DNA from 4 places in the Megasphaera sp. SC8-1 genome. Region 2 is predicted to be linked to each of the others. Evidence: riboswitches for the same ligand, from Rfam matches in the RefSeq annotation. Region 2 holds a riboswitch; each other region holds the start of a gene.
The links. A riboswitch is a leader RNA that binds a small molecule or an ion and turns the genes downstream of it on or off. The one in region 2 is predicted to bind ZMP and ZTP.

Region 1: it holds a riboswitch for ZMP and ZTP, as region 2 does, so the genes downstream of both, NOS26_RS05975 (phosphoribosylaminoimidazolecarboxamide formyltransferase) here and NOS26_RS04020 (OFA family MFS transporter) in region 2, are expected to answer to the same signal.
Region 3: it holds a riboswitch for ZMP and ZTP, as region 2 does, so the genes downstream of both, NOS26_RS09835 (formate--tetrahydrofolate ligase) here and NOS26_RS04020 (OFA family MFS transporter) in region 2, are expected to answer to the same signal.
Region 4: it holds a riboswitch for ZMP and ZTP, as region 2 does, so the genes downstream of both, NOS26_RS06820 (phosphoribosylaminoimidazolecarboxamide formyltransferase) here and NOS26_RS04020 (OFA family MFS transporter) in region 2, are expected to answer to the same signal.

The regions. Positions count from the first base shown of each region.
Region 1 is NZ_JANFQH010000020.1:43,265-46,989, reverse strand. It holds gene NOS26_RS05980 (molybdopterin-dependent oxidoreductase) at 1-118, opposite strand, end outside; gene NOS26_RS05975 (phosphoribosylaminoimidazolecarboxamide formyltransferase) at 376-1,551, opposite strand; ZMP/ZTP riboswitch at 1,606-1,683, opposite strand; gene rlmH (23S rRNA (pseudouridine(1915)-N(3))-methyltransferase RlmH) at 1,767-2,246, opposite strand; gene NOS26_RS05965 (S1C family serine protease) at 2,246-3,379, opposite strand; gene NOS26_RS05960 (MBL fold metallo-hydrolase) at 3,376-3,725, opposite strand, start outside.
Region 2 is NZ_JANFQH010000011.1:83,321-87,045, forward strand. It holds gene rsmG (16S rRNA (guanine(527)-N(7))-methyltransferase RsmG) at 1-40, shown strand, start outside; gene NOS26_RS04015 (D-alanyl-D-alanine carboxypeptidase family protein) at 58-1,203, shown strand; ZMP/ZTP riboswitch at 1,254-1,338, shown strand; gene NOS26_RS04020 (OFA family MFS transporter) at 1,412-2,650, shown strand; gene NOS26_RS04025 (DeoR/GlpR family DNA-binding transcription regulator) at 3,167-3,725, shown strand, end outside.
Region 3 is NZ_JANFQH010000031.1:161,891-165,615, reverse strand. It holds gene NOS26_RS09840 (cyclodeaminase/cyclohydrolase family protein) at 79-699, opposite strand; gene NOS26_RS09835 (formate--tetrahydrofolate ligase) at 701-2,380, opposite strand; ZMP/ZTP riboswitch at 2,428-2,505, opposite strand; gene NOS26_RS09830 (phosphoglucomutase) at 2,558-3,725, opposite strand, start outside.
Region 4 is NZ_JANFQH010000023.1:61,388-65,112, forward strand. It holds gene NOS26_RS06805 (MBL fold metallo-hydrolase) at 1-221, shown strand, start outside; gene NOS26_RS06810 (S1C family serine protease) at 218-1,351, shown strand; gene rlmH (23S rRNA (pseudouridine(1915)-N(3))-methyltransferase RlmH) at 1,351-1,830, shown strand; ZMP/ZTP riboswitch at 1,914-1,991, shown strand; gene NOS26_RS06820 (phosphoribosylaminoimidazolecarboxamide formyltransferase) at 2,046-3,221, shown strand; gene NOS26_RS06825 (molybdopterin-dependent oxidoreductase) at 3,479-3,725, shown strand, end outside.

The DNA of each region.
Region 1 (3,725 bases), on a different contig from region 2:
GCGTAAAAGGATGGGCCCCATCGCCGGCGACGGACACGACGCGGCCGTCGTCGACAGAAACGACAAGCCCGCAGGCATCGGGGCAGTCATAAGGGCAGACAGATGTATAGGTTTTCATGATATCACCTCTTGTTTCGTGGTTCGTGGCTCGTAGTTCGTGGCTCGTAGGGGCCGTCCCAAAGGGCGGCCCTCCTGGAATTGGTGGAAAAAGGAGCCGTCGCATCGCGACAGCTCCTTTTAAGCAGTTAGCAGTTAGGGGTTAGCAGTTAGCAAATGATTTTAAATTTAAAAGCCATTACATCAAACTTCAAACATCAAACCCCAAACATTGAATATAAAAGAAAACGACCTTTCCCGACAGAAAGGGGGATATGCTTAATGATGGAACAGGCGCAGGCCGGTCATGGCCATGGCGATGTTGTATTTATCGCACGTTTCGATGACATTGTCATCGCGGATGGAGCCGCCGGCCTGGGCGATGTAGTCGACACCGCTGCGATGAGCCCGTTCGATGTTGTCACCAAAGGGGAAGAAAGCATCACTGCCCAAGGCGACGCCGTGGAGCTGGGCAATCCAGGCTTTCTTTTCTTCCCGTGTGAGCGGTTCCGGTTTTTCCGTGAACAGATCCTGCCAGATGCCGTCGGCCAGGACATCTTCGTAATCATCGGAGATGTAGACGTCGATAGCGTTGTCGCGGTTCGGGCGGCGGACATCGTCGCGGAAAGGCAGATTCAGGACTTTCGGATTCTGGCGGAGCCACCAGATATCGGCTTTGTTACCAGCCAGGCGCGTGCAGTGGACGCGGGACTGCTGACCGGCGCCGACGCCGATGGTCATGCCGTCTTTGACGTAGCAGACCGAGTTGGACTGAGTGTATTTCAGGGTGATGAGGGCGATCATCAAATCGCGCTGGGCATCGGCGGGGATATCCTTGTTTTTCGTCGGGATATTCTTAAAGAGGTCCGTCGTGATCTTGGCTTCGTTGCGTTCTTGTTCAAAAGTGACGCCGTAGACTTCCTTCGATTCGATTAAGCGCGGCTTGTAGTCCGGGTTAATCTGGAGGACGCAGTAGTTCCCCTTCTTCTTGGTCTTCAAAATGGCCAGGGCTTCGTCGCTGTAGCCCGGAGCGATGACGCCGTCCGAAACTTCCCGTTTGAGGAGCGTTGCCGTTTCAACGTCGCAGACGTCGGACAAGGCGACGAAATCACCATAAGAGCTCATGCGGTCGGCACCGCGGGCACAAGCATAAGCCGAAGCCAGGGGTGACAATTTCAAATCGTCGACCCAGTATATTTTTTTCAGGGTATCACTCATTTCCGTGGCGACGGCGGCCCCAGCCGGGCTGACGTGCTTGAAGGAAGCCGCAGCCGGAAGGCCCGTTGCTTCTTTCAATTCTTTGACCAGCTGATAGCTGTTGAAGGCGTCGAGCAAATTAATATAACCGGGGCGGCCGTTGAGGACCGTAAAGGGCAGGTCGCTGCCGTCTTTCATATAAACCCGGGCCGACGACTGATTGGGGTTGCAGCCGTATTTTAATTGCAGTTCTTTCATGGTGATTCCTCCTGAATAGTTAAGCAAAAATAAAAAAATACCGACACTTCTGGAACGTTTCGCCCAGACGGTCGGCTCGTATGAATCATGCTCCCCGTGGTAACTCCACTTCCGTCAGTCACATGTTTCAGATTTATTATACCGTCCGCAGCCGGGAGATGTCAAGAAAAAGCCCCTCCCTGGATAGGCATAACTTCCACGGGAGGGGCTTTGTTTTATAAGTGATACGGCTCGTGCCGGTCGATCTTGATGGCCCGGTAGATTTGTTCCAATAAGAGGAGGCGTATCATCTGATGGGTCAAGGTAATACGGCCAAAGGAAATGCAGTTGTCGGCTTTGCGGCGGACGAGGTCGCTCAGGCCGAAGGGGCCGCCGATGATGAAGGAGATTTCACTGCAGCCGTACAGGGCCAGTTTGGCAAAGGACGCTGCCAGATCTTCAGAGGATACGAGTTTCCCCTGTACATCCAGGGCGAAGAGGTGCGAGCCCTGGCGGACGTGGCGCAGCATCTTCTCCCCTTCTTTGTCGAGGACCTGGGCCTTCTGGGCCGGCGACGGATTCTCAGGCATCTTCTCTTCAGGAAGGACGGTCACTTCGACCTGGCCATACGGGCGCAGGCGCTTCAAAAACTCGTCGATGCCGGCGGTGAGGTATTTCTCTTTGATCTTGCCGATGGTAATGACGTGATACTTCATCAGTTGGTCCCATCCCCCTGGTCTGACGAATCATTCTGCGGACTTTCCTGGAGGACGACGGTGACTTCGTGGTCCGAACCGTTGCGCGTATAATCCAGGCTGACAGAATCGCCGACATTGTGCTTGTCCATGACGCTCTGGAGGGCGCTGAAGTCTTTGACATCGGTGCCATCGAGTTTCAAGATGACGTCGCCGTGTCTGAGTCCTGCCTGATCCAGAGGTCCGCCGGCAGCGACTTTATAGACGTAAATGCCAGGTACATTCAATCTCATGCCGAAGCGGGCAGCCATCTGCTGGTCCAGGCCGTATAAGCCGAGGTACGGGCGGACGACCTTGCCGTTCTGGATGAGGTCCTGCAGGATCGGGCGGGCTGCGTTGATAGGAATGGCGAAGCCCAGGCCTTCGACACCTTCTTTAGAAATCTTGGCGCTGTTGATGCCGATGACCTTGCCGTCAGCATCGACGAGAGCGCCGCCGGAATTGCCCGGATTGATGGCAGCGTCAGTCTGGATGAGCTTCATGCTCTGCCCTTCGGCACCGATAGTCCGGTTCAAAGAGCTGATGACGCCGACCGTGACGGTCCCCTGAAATTCCAGGCCCAGCGGGTTGCCGATGGCAATGGCCGGTTCGCCGACCTGCAGGGAATCGCTGTCGCCAAATTCAGCGACGGGCAGGTTGTCCATCTTGATCTTGACGACGGCTAAGTCCGTCTTTTCATCGCGGCCGACGACGGTCCCTTCCGTACTCTGGCCATCGGCCAGGGAGACGATGACCGTCTTGGCCGTACCGACGACGTGGTTATTGGTTACGATATAGCCGGCCTTGTCGAAGATGACGCCGGAACCGACGCCTTCACCGACCAGGACTTTCCGGTTGAACATATCGCGGTTATAGACTTTAGTCGTAATGCCGACGACGGCCGGGCTGACCTTCTTGGCAGCCTGGACGACAGCCGTATTTCGGGCATCCGAGATGGAATCCGATTTCGACGGTTCCTGGAGCTGGTTCACGGTTCCGTTATAAGTGCCGCTCGGCGTAAAAAAGGCATCGTGGATCTTGAAGCCGCCGAAGACGCCGACAGCGATGAGGACGACGGCAGCAGCTGCCGTGATGATATGTTTGCGTTGCATCATAGTTCATGACTCCCTTCCTGGAAGCGGACACTGCCCTTCTGGCAGGCCAGCCGTAATAAGATATCCTGGCCGATGACCCGGCCGGCCTGGGATAAGACTGTACGCATCGTGTGCAGCGCCAGGGACGGCGTATTGTTCTTTTCGCTGCGGTGGGCCAGGAGGACCCGCATGACGCCTTTCGTCGGCAGACCGGCCAGAAAAGCGGCTGCCGTCTTGTTGGACAGATGCCCCCAGCGGCCAAGGATGCGCTGCTGGAGCGGATACGGATACGGACCGTTGCGGACCATCTGCTCATCGTGATTGGCTTCTAAGATGAGGATATCCGCATAAGCCGCAGCGGCTGCGA
Region 2 (3,725 bases):
TCCCCGCAAGCCAAAGATGGCTGCGAAAAATCCCTTATAGAGAAAGAAGTGTACGCTATGTCTTTGAAAAAAATCCTCTGTCTGGCCGCTGCGGCCTGCCTGACCGTATCGGCTGCTGTCTTTGCCGATACACCGCAGCCGCCTGAAATCAGTGCTCATGCTGCCTATGTCATGGATGCCGATACAGGCGACACGCTCTATGCGAAAAATGCCGATGACCGGGCCTATCCGGGCAGCACGACGAAAATCATGACCTGCATCCTCGGCGTCGAACTGGGCAAGGCACAGGGTAAATTGGATCAGCCTATCAACATTACGAAAGATGTCTACGATATCGAAAGCGATGCGTCCGTCCTGGGTATCGACCCGGGCGACCAGATCACCCTGCGCAATGCCATGACCGGTATGATGACTGTATCCGGCTGTGATGCCACCATTGCCGTCGCCGAAACGGTTACGCCGAGTCAGGCCGATTTCGTCGCCAAGATGAACGAAAAAGCAGCCGCCCTGGGCTGTACGAATACTCATTTCGCCAATCCCCATGGCCTGCCGGACAGCGACCACTATTCGACAGCCCGCGATATGGCGACGATGGCCGCTTACGGCATGAAACTGCCGGAATTTCGCGATATGGTCAGCCACAGTGAATACGACATGCCCTATATCAACGGCGGCTCCAAGCACTGCACGACGACGAACTATTTCCTGACCAGCGGCTTCCCCGGTGCCAACGGCATCAAGACCGGTACGACCAATGCCGGCGGTCCCTGTCTGGTCGCATCGGCTACGCAGGACGGCCGGACCGTCATCGCCTCTATCATGAATTCGGACGACCGCTTCGGCGATGCCCAGAAACTCATGAGCTATGGCTTCTCCGTACTGAAACCGGTCGAACCGGCAGAAAACGTCTATATCCTGCGCCAGGCACCGGCAGGCCAGACCTTGTCGGATATCAAGGAAAAACAGGCCCAGGCTGCTGAATTAGCTTCCCAGCAGAAGAAAGAAGCAGCCACGGCGGCAGCTTCTACGGCTGCGGCCAAAGCACCTGCTAAAGCAGATACGGCCGTAAAGACAACGGCTGCGACAGTGGCTAAAACGGCAGCTAAGACGACGGTGAAGACCGCTGCCAAAGCGGATACGGCTAAGACAAGTAAGCCGGCTGTTTCCAGCCAGCCTTACGTTCCCTTTTCGCCGGCCGCCTAAAAAAGGATATTGACAATCTCTGTCCATATTCGTATAATAAACGCATCAGCAGATCCGTACAGGACTGACGGAATCAAGTGGAGTCACCACGTGAACTGTACGGACCCTTTCATGCCGACCGTCTGGGCAAGAGTATGCTACATATTCTTGAGCCAGGCGGCCGGTATTTTTTTTCGCCAGCCTGGCTCCTCACAAGGAGTGTTGTCTAATGAAACGAAATCGCTGGCTCATCGCCCTGTCTGCCATGGGGCTCCACCTCTGTATCGGCAGTGTCTATGCCTGGAGCGTCCTCACCAAGCCCATTATGGAATCCATGGGATTTACCCTCAAGGAAACGACGTGGACCTTTTCCCTGGCCATCTTGTTCCTCGGTTTGTCGGCCGGCTTTTTGGGCAGTTTTGTCCAGAAAATCGGGCCCCGTAAATCGGGCCTCTTATCGATGACCTGCTTCGTCACGGCCATGTTCGGTACGGCAGCAGCTCTCTACGCCCACAGCCTGCCCATGCTCTACGCCTTTTACGGCGTCATCGGCGGCATCGGCCTGGGAACGGGCTATATCACGCCCGTATCGACTCTGGTCAAATGGTTCCCGGAAAACCGGGGCTTCGCTACGGGTCTGGCCATCATGGGCTTCGGCTTTGCCAGCCTCATTGCCGGCCCGGCTATGCAGCTCTTGGTCCAGCATTTCGGCCTGGTCGCCAATTTCATCATCCTCGGCTGCGTCTATATGGTCATCATGACGGCTTCGTCGCTCTACCTGGCATCGCCTGCTGCCGGTGACGTCCCGGCCAAGGCCGAAAAAGAAGGAACTGTCGAATATGCCGACGCCCAGCCGCAGTTTACCGTCCGCCAGGCCATGAAGACCTGGCAGTTCTACGCCATCTGGTGGCTCTTCTTCACCAACATCACCTGCGGCATCGCCCTGCTGTCCGTCGCCTCGCCGATGGCCCAGGACGTCGTCGGCATGTCGCCGTTGGCAGCGGCTTCCATGGTCGGCCTCATCGGCCTCATGAACGGTGCCGGCCGCATTGCCTGGGCGACCGTATCCGACTACCTCGGCCGCTCGGCTACATACGTCCTCTTCTTCCTTATCGAAATCCTGGCTTTCTGGCAGCTGGCCCGCGTTACCAGCGCCTTTAGCTTCCAGGTCCTGGTCCTGCTCATCATCTCCTGCTATGGCGGCGGCTTCTCGTGCATGCCGGCCTATCTCAGCGACCTCTTCGGCACGAAATACCTCAGCGCCATCCACGGCCGTATCCTCACGGCCTGGGGGGCTGCCGGCGTCGCCGGTCCCCTGGTCCTGTCACTTATCAAAGAAAATACCAATAGCTACGCCGTGACGCTGTACTTCTTCGTCGGCGCCTTCGTCGCTGCCCTGGCCTTGATGATTTTCCTGAAATACCGCACCCGCCACGGCATCGCCAGGGTCGCAGAAGCGCGGGGATAATCGTTCATCGTAGGGGTGCCACGTGGGCGACCCGTTCGGGAATTGGGGGATTCTCCTAGAAAAATGATTGGAAAATTCACATATCCTGAAGCGGGCGCCCCACGTGGTCGCCCCTACAATGAAAAAAGCTGTCGCTTATGCGGCAGCTTTTTTTCGACGAACGATGAACGCCATCGCTGAAAGCGGTAAATCATTCACGGCCTGTGGCCTTGTGCGTAGGGGACGTCCTGTTAAGGCGTCCCGTTGTGAACAATGGAAGATATACCCAACTGGTCCATGAGGCATGGCTTTGCGGCCGGCGAATAATGATATCGACGAACAGCATTTCGCGGGATTCCCACAACGGGCCGCCCTTTGGGACGGCCCTACTACAAATGTGAATAAAATCACTTAATGAGCTGGGCGCATAGATGAATGAAAATGATTGCTTTTTGATTATAATGATTGGATTTGATTGAAATTGATTGAATATAACGGTATAATGAGGCCAAAGGAGGATAAAAGGGAAGTGATACGATGTTGACAGAAGAAAGACATGAAAAAATCATGCGTCTTGTCAATACGAGCGGTGCCGTTTCGGTCCAGGACTTAGTAAGTTTTCTGAACATTTCCGAATCGACGGTCCGCCGGGATTTGCTCACGCTGGACCGCGAAGGCCGTCTGCGCCGCGTCCATGGCGGGGCCACGACGTTGCGCGATGATTCTTCGTATGAAGCGGATATGGAAAATCTGCAGGATAAATATTCCATCCATATGAGCGACAAACGCCGCATCGCCCAGTATGCGGCCAGCCTGATCAAGAAAGATGATTTCGTCTATCTCGATGCCGGTTCGACGACAGAGCAGATGGCCGATTTCCTGGCCGGGTCCGAAGCGACTTTCGTGACCAACAGCATCCCGCTGGCTCAGAAATTAGGGCGCAGCGGCAGCCGCATCTATATCCTGCCCGGACGGGTCAAAGGCGATACGGAAGCCATTGTCGGCAGCGAAATGCGGGACATGATCGGCCGCTATCATTTCACCAAAGGGTTCTTCGGAGCCAATGGGATCGCCCCCCATTCCGGCTGTACGACGC
Region 3 (3,725 bases), on a different contig from region 2:
TTACTTCATAGTTTGTAGTATGGAGTTTGTAACTGCTAGCCACAAAAAAAGCTTGTCGCACGTGCGACAAGCTTTTTTTCACCGCTTCCGGTATTCGTATTCTACGTTTTGTTCGACGATGGCCGCTTTTTCTTCGATTTCGCGGATTTCGTTGATCATCTGCTTCACGAAGGTTTCGTCTTTGATGGATTTCAAATTGATGCGGACGCTGTAGAAAGCCGAGCGCATGGCGGCCCTGGCATTCATGGTGGCGATGACGCCATCGGTGATGACCCAGGCGTTACCGTAGCGGACGACTTGTTCTGCCAGCTGGAGGAGGACAAAGATGTCCTTCCCCAATTCAAACGGCGATATGGCCGCATCCTTGAAGGCCTGCTGGACCGTGGCCGCCCGGTCCGGTGTGTCCTTGGGCAGGCGGACAGCGCGGATGACGCTGTCAAAAGCGGCGGCGTCTTCGGCGATGCCGTCGAGGTACCGCTGGCGCAGGCCATGGGCCTTGTCGCGAATGGAAACCATGAGTTTCTCGATTTCGCCATAACCTTTCTTGCCGATGGTCAGGTTGGCGACCATTTCTACGAGAGCGGCTGCCGATGCCGCCGTCATGGCGGCGATGCCGCCGCCACCGGGAACGGGTTCCTTAGAAGCCGTGACTTCCAGGAGCCCGTCCAGGGGCATGGATTGGAATTGTGTAAAATCCATCTTAGAACAATCCCGTAATGACGCCGTTTTCGTCGATGTCCATGCGGTTGGCAGCCGGTACTTTCGGCAGCCCCGGCATGGTCATGATGTTGCTCGTCTGGCAGACGATGAAGCCGGCACCGGTGCAGACGCGGACGTCCTTGACCGTGACCTTGAAGCCCTTGGGCGCACCGAGGAGCGCCGGGTTATCGGACAGGGAGTACTGCGTCTTGGCCACACAAATCGGCATTTTGTCGAGGCCAAAAGCTTCCAATTCTTTGATCTGTTTCTGGGCGTTGCCTTCGAAGATGACGCCGTCGCCGCCGTAGACTTTCTTGACGATAGTTTCCATCTTCTTGGGAATGGAATCGTTGACGTCGTACAGCGGTTTGTACGGCGTCTTGGGCTGTTGCAGCAGTTTCAGGACTTTTTCGCCCATTTCGACGCCGCCTTTGCCGCCTTCGGCCCAGCAGTTGTTGAGGGCGACTTCGACACCATAGTCTTCGCAGAGTTTACGGAGCGTTGCGATTTCTTCATCGGTGTCGCTGATGAATTTATTGATGCCTACGACGACAGGGACGTCGAAGAGGCGCATATTTTCGATATGTTTTGCCAGGTTGGCAAAGCCCTTCTTCAAGGCTTCGACATTTTCTTCCTGCAAGTTCTTCTTGTCGACGCCGCCGTGCATCTTCAAGGCGCGGACCGTAGCGACGATGACGACAGCATCCGGTTTGATGCCGGCGAAACGGCACTTGATGTCCATGAACTTTTCGGCCCCCAAGTCGGCACCGAAACCGGCTTCCGTAACAGCGATGTCCCCCATCTTCATGGCCAGCTTGGTGGCGACGACGGAGTTGCAGCCGTGGGCGATGTTGGCGAAAGGACCGCCGTGGACCAGGGCCGGTGTGTGTTCGATGGTCTGGACCAGGTTCGGTTTGATGGCATCCTTCATGAGGATAGCCATAGCCCCTTCGACGCCGAGCTGGCGGGCCGTGACCAGATTGCCGTCCAGGTCATAGGCTACGGTGATGTCGCCCATGCGTTTCTTGAGGTCCATGAGGTCGCTGGCCAGGCAGAGGGCTGCCATGATTTCCGATGCGACAGTAATCATGAAGTGGTCTTCCCGCGGGAAACCGCAGACTTTGCCGCCCATGCCGACGACGATGTTGCGCAGGGCCCGGTCGTTCATGTCCATGACGCGCTTCCAGATGACGCGGCGCACGTCGATGCGCAGGGCATTGCCCTGGTGGACGTGATTATCGATGGCTGCGGCCAAGAGGTTGTTGGCAGCCGTAATGGCATGCATGTCGCCGGTAAAATGCAGGTTGATGTCTTCCATCGGCAGGACCTGGGAGTAACCACCGCCGGCAGCACCGCCTTTGATGCCGAAGACCGGTCCCAGGGACGGTTCGCGCAGGGCGACGACGGCTTTATGACCCATGTAGTTCAGGGCCTGGGCCAGGCCGATGGTCGTCAAGGTCTTGCCTTCACCGGCCGGCGTCGGCGTAATGGCCGTGACCAGGACCAGTTTCCCATCTTCGTTCTTCGAGAGGCGTTTGATGGCGTCAAAAGAAATCTTTGCTTTATATTTTCCGTAGAGTTCCAAGTCATCATCGGTGAGGCCGACTTGGTTTGCAATGGCCGTAATCGGTTCCAATTTCGTCTGCTGTGCAATTTCGATATCGCTCAATACCTTTGCCATAGTAGTTGTCACTCCTGTTCTCTGCATAAAAAAAGGCCGCTCCGCTGGAAGTTTGCCCAGACGGTCGGCTTCAAGAAATCATGCTCCCCGTGGTAACTCCACTTCCGTCAGTCACATGATTATGGCCTTATTATACAAAAAAAGAACCCTTGGGTCAAGGGTTCTTTTCGTTACGTCTTACTGGATTACGCTGGTATCGAGGTGTTCAAAGCCCGTAAGCAGGCCTTTCACCTGGCTGGCGATCTGCTGGCAGCCGCCTTTTTCCCTGCTTTCGATATTCAGCGGCATGTTCGGGTCGTGGAGGGACATGCGCAACAGGGCCCAGCCGTTGGGGAATACGAGGCGCACGCCTTCATAGGACGGCTTGGCGATGGAAATGCCGGCTGCAGCGGCCCGGTCTTCGAACTGTTTGAGCACGTCAGCCCCATAGGCCTGGACACCATCAGTGCCAGTGATTTTCAGGCGAAATTCGACGCCTTCTGCCGGATGGCCCAGTTTGGCGATGAGGTCGCCGAGCTGGTTGCCTTCTTTCTTGGCTTTCGCCGCAGCGATGAGCAGTTTGACCGCCAGGTAGGCACCGTCGTCGAGGTAGTAGTTTTCGCTCAGCGCACCGTGGCCCGACGTTTCGATAGCCAGCGGCGAGACCGTGCCGGCCTCGTTGAGGCGGATACATTCGTCGATGACATTTTTATAGCCCCGCATGTAGCGGTGATGGACCAAGTGGAGTTCATCCTGGAGGAACGTCGTCAGTTCATCCGACGTGACCGAGTCGGTGACGATGGTGCTGCCAGGATAATCGGGCGCCAGGATAGCGGCCATCATAGCGATGAGGGCATTGCGGTTGATTTCTTTCCCATCGGGCAGGACGGCGCTCATGCGGTCGACGTCGGTGTCGAAGATGAGGCCCAGGTCGGCTTTGTTGTCGAGGACGGCCTGGCGGATCGACGCCATGGCGTCGGCATTTTCCGGGTTAGGGATATGGTTCGGGAACATGCCATCCGGTTCGAGGAACTGGCTGCCCGTCGTATCGGCGCCGAGTTCAGAAAGGACCTTGGTGGCAAAGAATCCGCCGCTGCCGTTGCCGGCATCGACGACGATGTGCATCCCTTCCAAAGGACGGTCGTACATCCCGGCACAGAGGCCGGCGCAGATCTTGCGGCGCAGATGCAGCGAATAGAGGTCGATCAGGTCCAGCGAGGCAATGGCAGCCGACGAGACAGCCATTGCCGACGACTGGGAAGCCAGGCTCAGGACTTCCGTGACCTCGCTCTTTTCCAGACCGCCGTCGACGGTAAAGAATTTCAATCCGTTGCGGTTATACGGCAAATGGCTGGCCGTAATCATG
Region 4 (3,725 bases), on a different contig from region 2:
ACAAGACGGCAGCCGCTTTTCTGGCCGGTCTGCCGACGAAAGGCGTCATGCGGGTCCTCCTGGCCCACCGCAGCGAAAAGAACAATACGCCGTCCCTGGCGCTGCACACGATGCGTACAGTCTTATCCCAGGCCGGCCGGGTCATCGGCCAGGATATCTTATTACGGCTGGCCTGCCAGAAGGGCAGTGTCCGCTTCCAGGAAGGGAGTCATGAACTATGATGCAACGCAAACATATCATCACGGCAGCTGCTGCCGTCGTCCTCATCGCTGTCGGCGTCTTCGGCGGCTTCAAGATCCACGATGCCTTTTTTACGCCGAGCGGCACTTATAACGGAACCGTGAACCAGCTCCAGGAACCGTCGAAATCGGATTCCATCTCGGATGCCCGAAATACGGCTGTCGTCCAGGCTGCCAAGAAGGTCAGCCCGGCCGTCGTCGGCATTACGACTAAAGTCTATAACCGCGATATGTTCAACCGGAAAGTCCTGGTCGGTGAAGGCGTCGGTTCCGGCGTCATCTTCGACAAGGCCGGCTATATCGTAACCAATAACCACGTCGTCGGTACGGCCAAGACGGTCATCGTCTCCCTGGCCGATGGCCAGAGTACGGAAGGGACCGTCGTCGGCCGCGATGAAAAGACGGACTTAGCCGTCGTCAAGATCAAGATGGACAACCTGCCCGTCGCTGAATTTGGCGACAGCGATTCCCTGCAGGTCGGCGAACCGGCCATTGCCATCGGCAACCCGCTGGGCCTGGAATTTCAGGGGACCGTCACGGTCGGCGTCATCAGCTCTTTGAACCGGACTATCGGTGCCGAAGGGCAGAGCATGAAGCTCATCCAGACTGACGCTGCCATCAATCCGGGCAATTCCGGCGGCGCTCTCGTCGATGCTGACGGCAAGGTCATCGGCATCAACAGCGCCAAGATTTCTAAAGAAGGTGTCGAAGGCCTGGGCTTCGCCATTCCTATCAACGCAGCCCGCCCGATCCTGCAGGACCTCATCCAGAACGGCAAGGTCGTCCGCCCGTACCTCGGCTTATACGGCCTGGACCAGCAGATGGCTGCCCGCTTCGGCATGAGATTGAATGTACCTGGCATTTACGTCTATAAAGTCGCTGCCGGCGGACCTCTGGATCAGGCAGGACTCAGACACGGCGACGTCATCTTGAAACTCGATGGCACCGATGTCAAAGACTTCAGCGCCCTCCAGAGCGTCATGGACAAGCACAATGTCGGCGATTCTGTCAGCCTGGATTATACGCGCAACGGTTCGGACCACGAAGTCACCGTCGTCCTCCAGGAAAGTCCGCAGAATGATTCGTCAGACCAGGGGGATGGGACCAACTGATGAAGTATCACGTCATTACCATCGGCAAGATCAAAGAGAAATACCTCACCGCCGGCATCGACGAGTTTTTGAAGCGCCTGCGCCCGTATGGCCAGGTCGAAGTGACCGTCCTTCCTGAAGAGAAGATGCCTGAGAATCCGTCGCCGGCCCAGAAGGCCCAGGTCCTCGACAAAGAAGGGGAGAAGATGCTGCGCCACGTCCGCCAGGGCTCGCACCTCTTCGCCCTGGATGTACAGGGGAAACTCGTATCCTCTGAAGATCTGGCAGCGTCCTTTGCCAAACTGGCCCTGTACGGCTGCAGTGAAATCTCCTTCATCATCGGCGGCCCCTTCGGCCTGAGCGACCTCGTCCGCCGCAAAGCCGACAACTGCATTTCCTTTGGCCGTATTACCTTGACCCATCAGATGATACGCCTCCTCTTATTGGAACAAATCTACCGGGCCATCAAGATCGACCGGCACGAGCCGTATCACTTATAAAACAAAGCCCCTCCCGTGGAAGTTATGCCTATCCAGGGAGGGGCTTTTTCTTGACATCTCCCGGCTGCGGACGGTATAATAAATCTGAAACATGTGACTGACGGAAGTGGAGTTACCACGGGGAGCATGATTCATACGAGCCGACCGTCTGGGCGAAACGTTCCAGAAGTGTCGGTATTTTTTTATTTTTGCTTAACTATTCAGGAGGAATCACCATGAAAGAACTGCAATTAAAATACGGCTGCAACCCCAATCAGTCGTCGGCCCGGGTTTATATGAAAGACGGCAGCGACCTGCCCTTTACGGTCCTCAACGGCCGCCCCGGTTATATTAATTTGCTCGACGCCTTCAACAGCTATCAGCTGGTCAAAGAATTGAAAGAAGCAACGGGCCTTCCGGCTGCGGCTTCCTTCAAGCACGTCAGCCCGGCTGGGGCCGCCGTCGCCACGGAAATGAGTGATACCCTGAAAAAAATATACTGGGTCGACGATTTGAAATTGTCACCCCTGGCTTCGGCTTATGCTTGTGCCCGCGGTGCCGACCGCATGAGCTCTTATGGTGATTTCGTCGCCTTGTCCGACGTCTGCGACGTTGAAACGGCAACGCTCCTCAAACGGGAAGTTTCGGACGGCGTCATCGCTCCGGGCTACAGCGACGAAGCCCTGGCCATTTTGAAGACCAAGAAGAAGGGGAACTACTGCGTCCTCCAGATTAACCCGGACTACAAGCCGCGCTTAATCGAATCGAAGGAAGTCTACGGCGTCACTTTTGAACAAGAACGCAACGAAGCCAAGATCACGACGGACCTCTTTAAGAATATCCCGACGAAAAACAAGGATATCCCCGCCGATGCCCAGCGCGATTTGATGATCGCCCTCATCACCCTGAAATACACTCAGTCCAACTCGGTCTGCTACGTCAAAGACGGCATGACCATCGGCGTCGGCGCCGGTCAGCAGTCCCGCGTCCACTGCACGCGCCTGGCTGGTAACAAAGCCGATATCTGGTGGCTCCGCCAGAATCCGAAAGTCCTGAATCTGCCTTTCCGCGACGATGTCCGCCGCCCGAACCGCGACAACGCTATCGACGTCTACATCTCCGATGATTACGAAGATGTCCTGGCCGACGGCATCTGGCAGGATCTGTTCACGGAAAAACCGGAACCGCTCACACGGGAAGAAAAGAAAGCCTGGATTGCCCAGCTCCACGGCGTCGCCTTGGGCAGTGATGCTTTCTTCCCCTTTGGTGACAACATCGAACGGGCTCATCGCAGCGGTGTCGACTACATCGCCCAGGCCGGCGGCTCCATCCGCGATGACAATGTCATCGAAACGTGCGATAAATACAACATCGCCATGGCCATGACCGGCCTGCGCCTGTTCCATCATTAAGCATATCCCCCTTTCTGTCGGGAAAGGTCGTTTTCTTTTATATTCAATGTTTGGGGTTTGATGTTTGAAGTTTGATGTAATGGCTTTTAAATTTAAAATCATTTGCTAACTGCTAACCCCTAACTGCTAACTGCTTAAAAGGAGCTGTCGCGATGCGACGGCTCCTTTTTCCACCAATTCCAGGAGGGCCGCCCTTTGGGACGGCCCCTACGAGCCACGAACTACGAGCCACGAACCACGAAACAAGAGGTGATATCATGAAAACCTATACATCTGTCTGCCCTTATGACTGCCCCGATGCCTGCGGGCTTGTCGTTTCTGTCGACGACGGCCGCGTCGTGTCCGTCGCCGGCGATGGGGCCCATCCTTTTACGCGCGGGACGTTGTGCCCGAAGATGGCCCATTATGAACGGACCGTCCATTCGCCGCGCCGTCTGACGATGCCTTTGAAGCGGACCGGGCCCAAGGGAAGCGGCCAGTTTGCACCTATTTCCTGGGACCAAG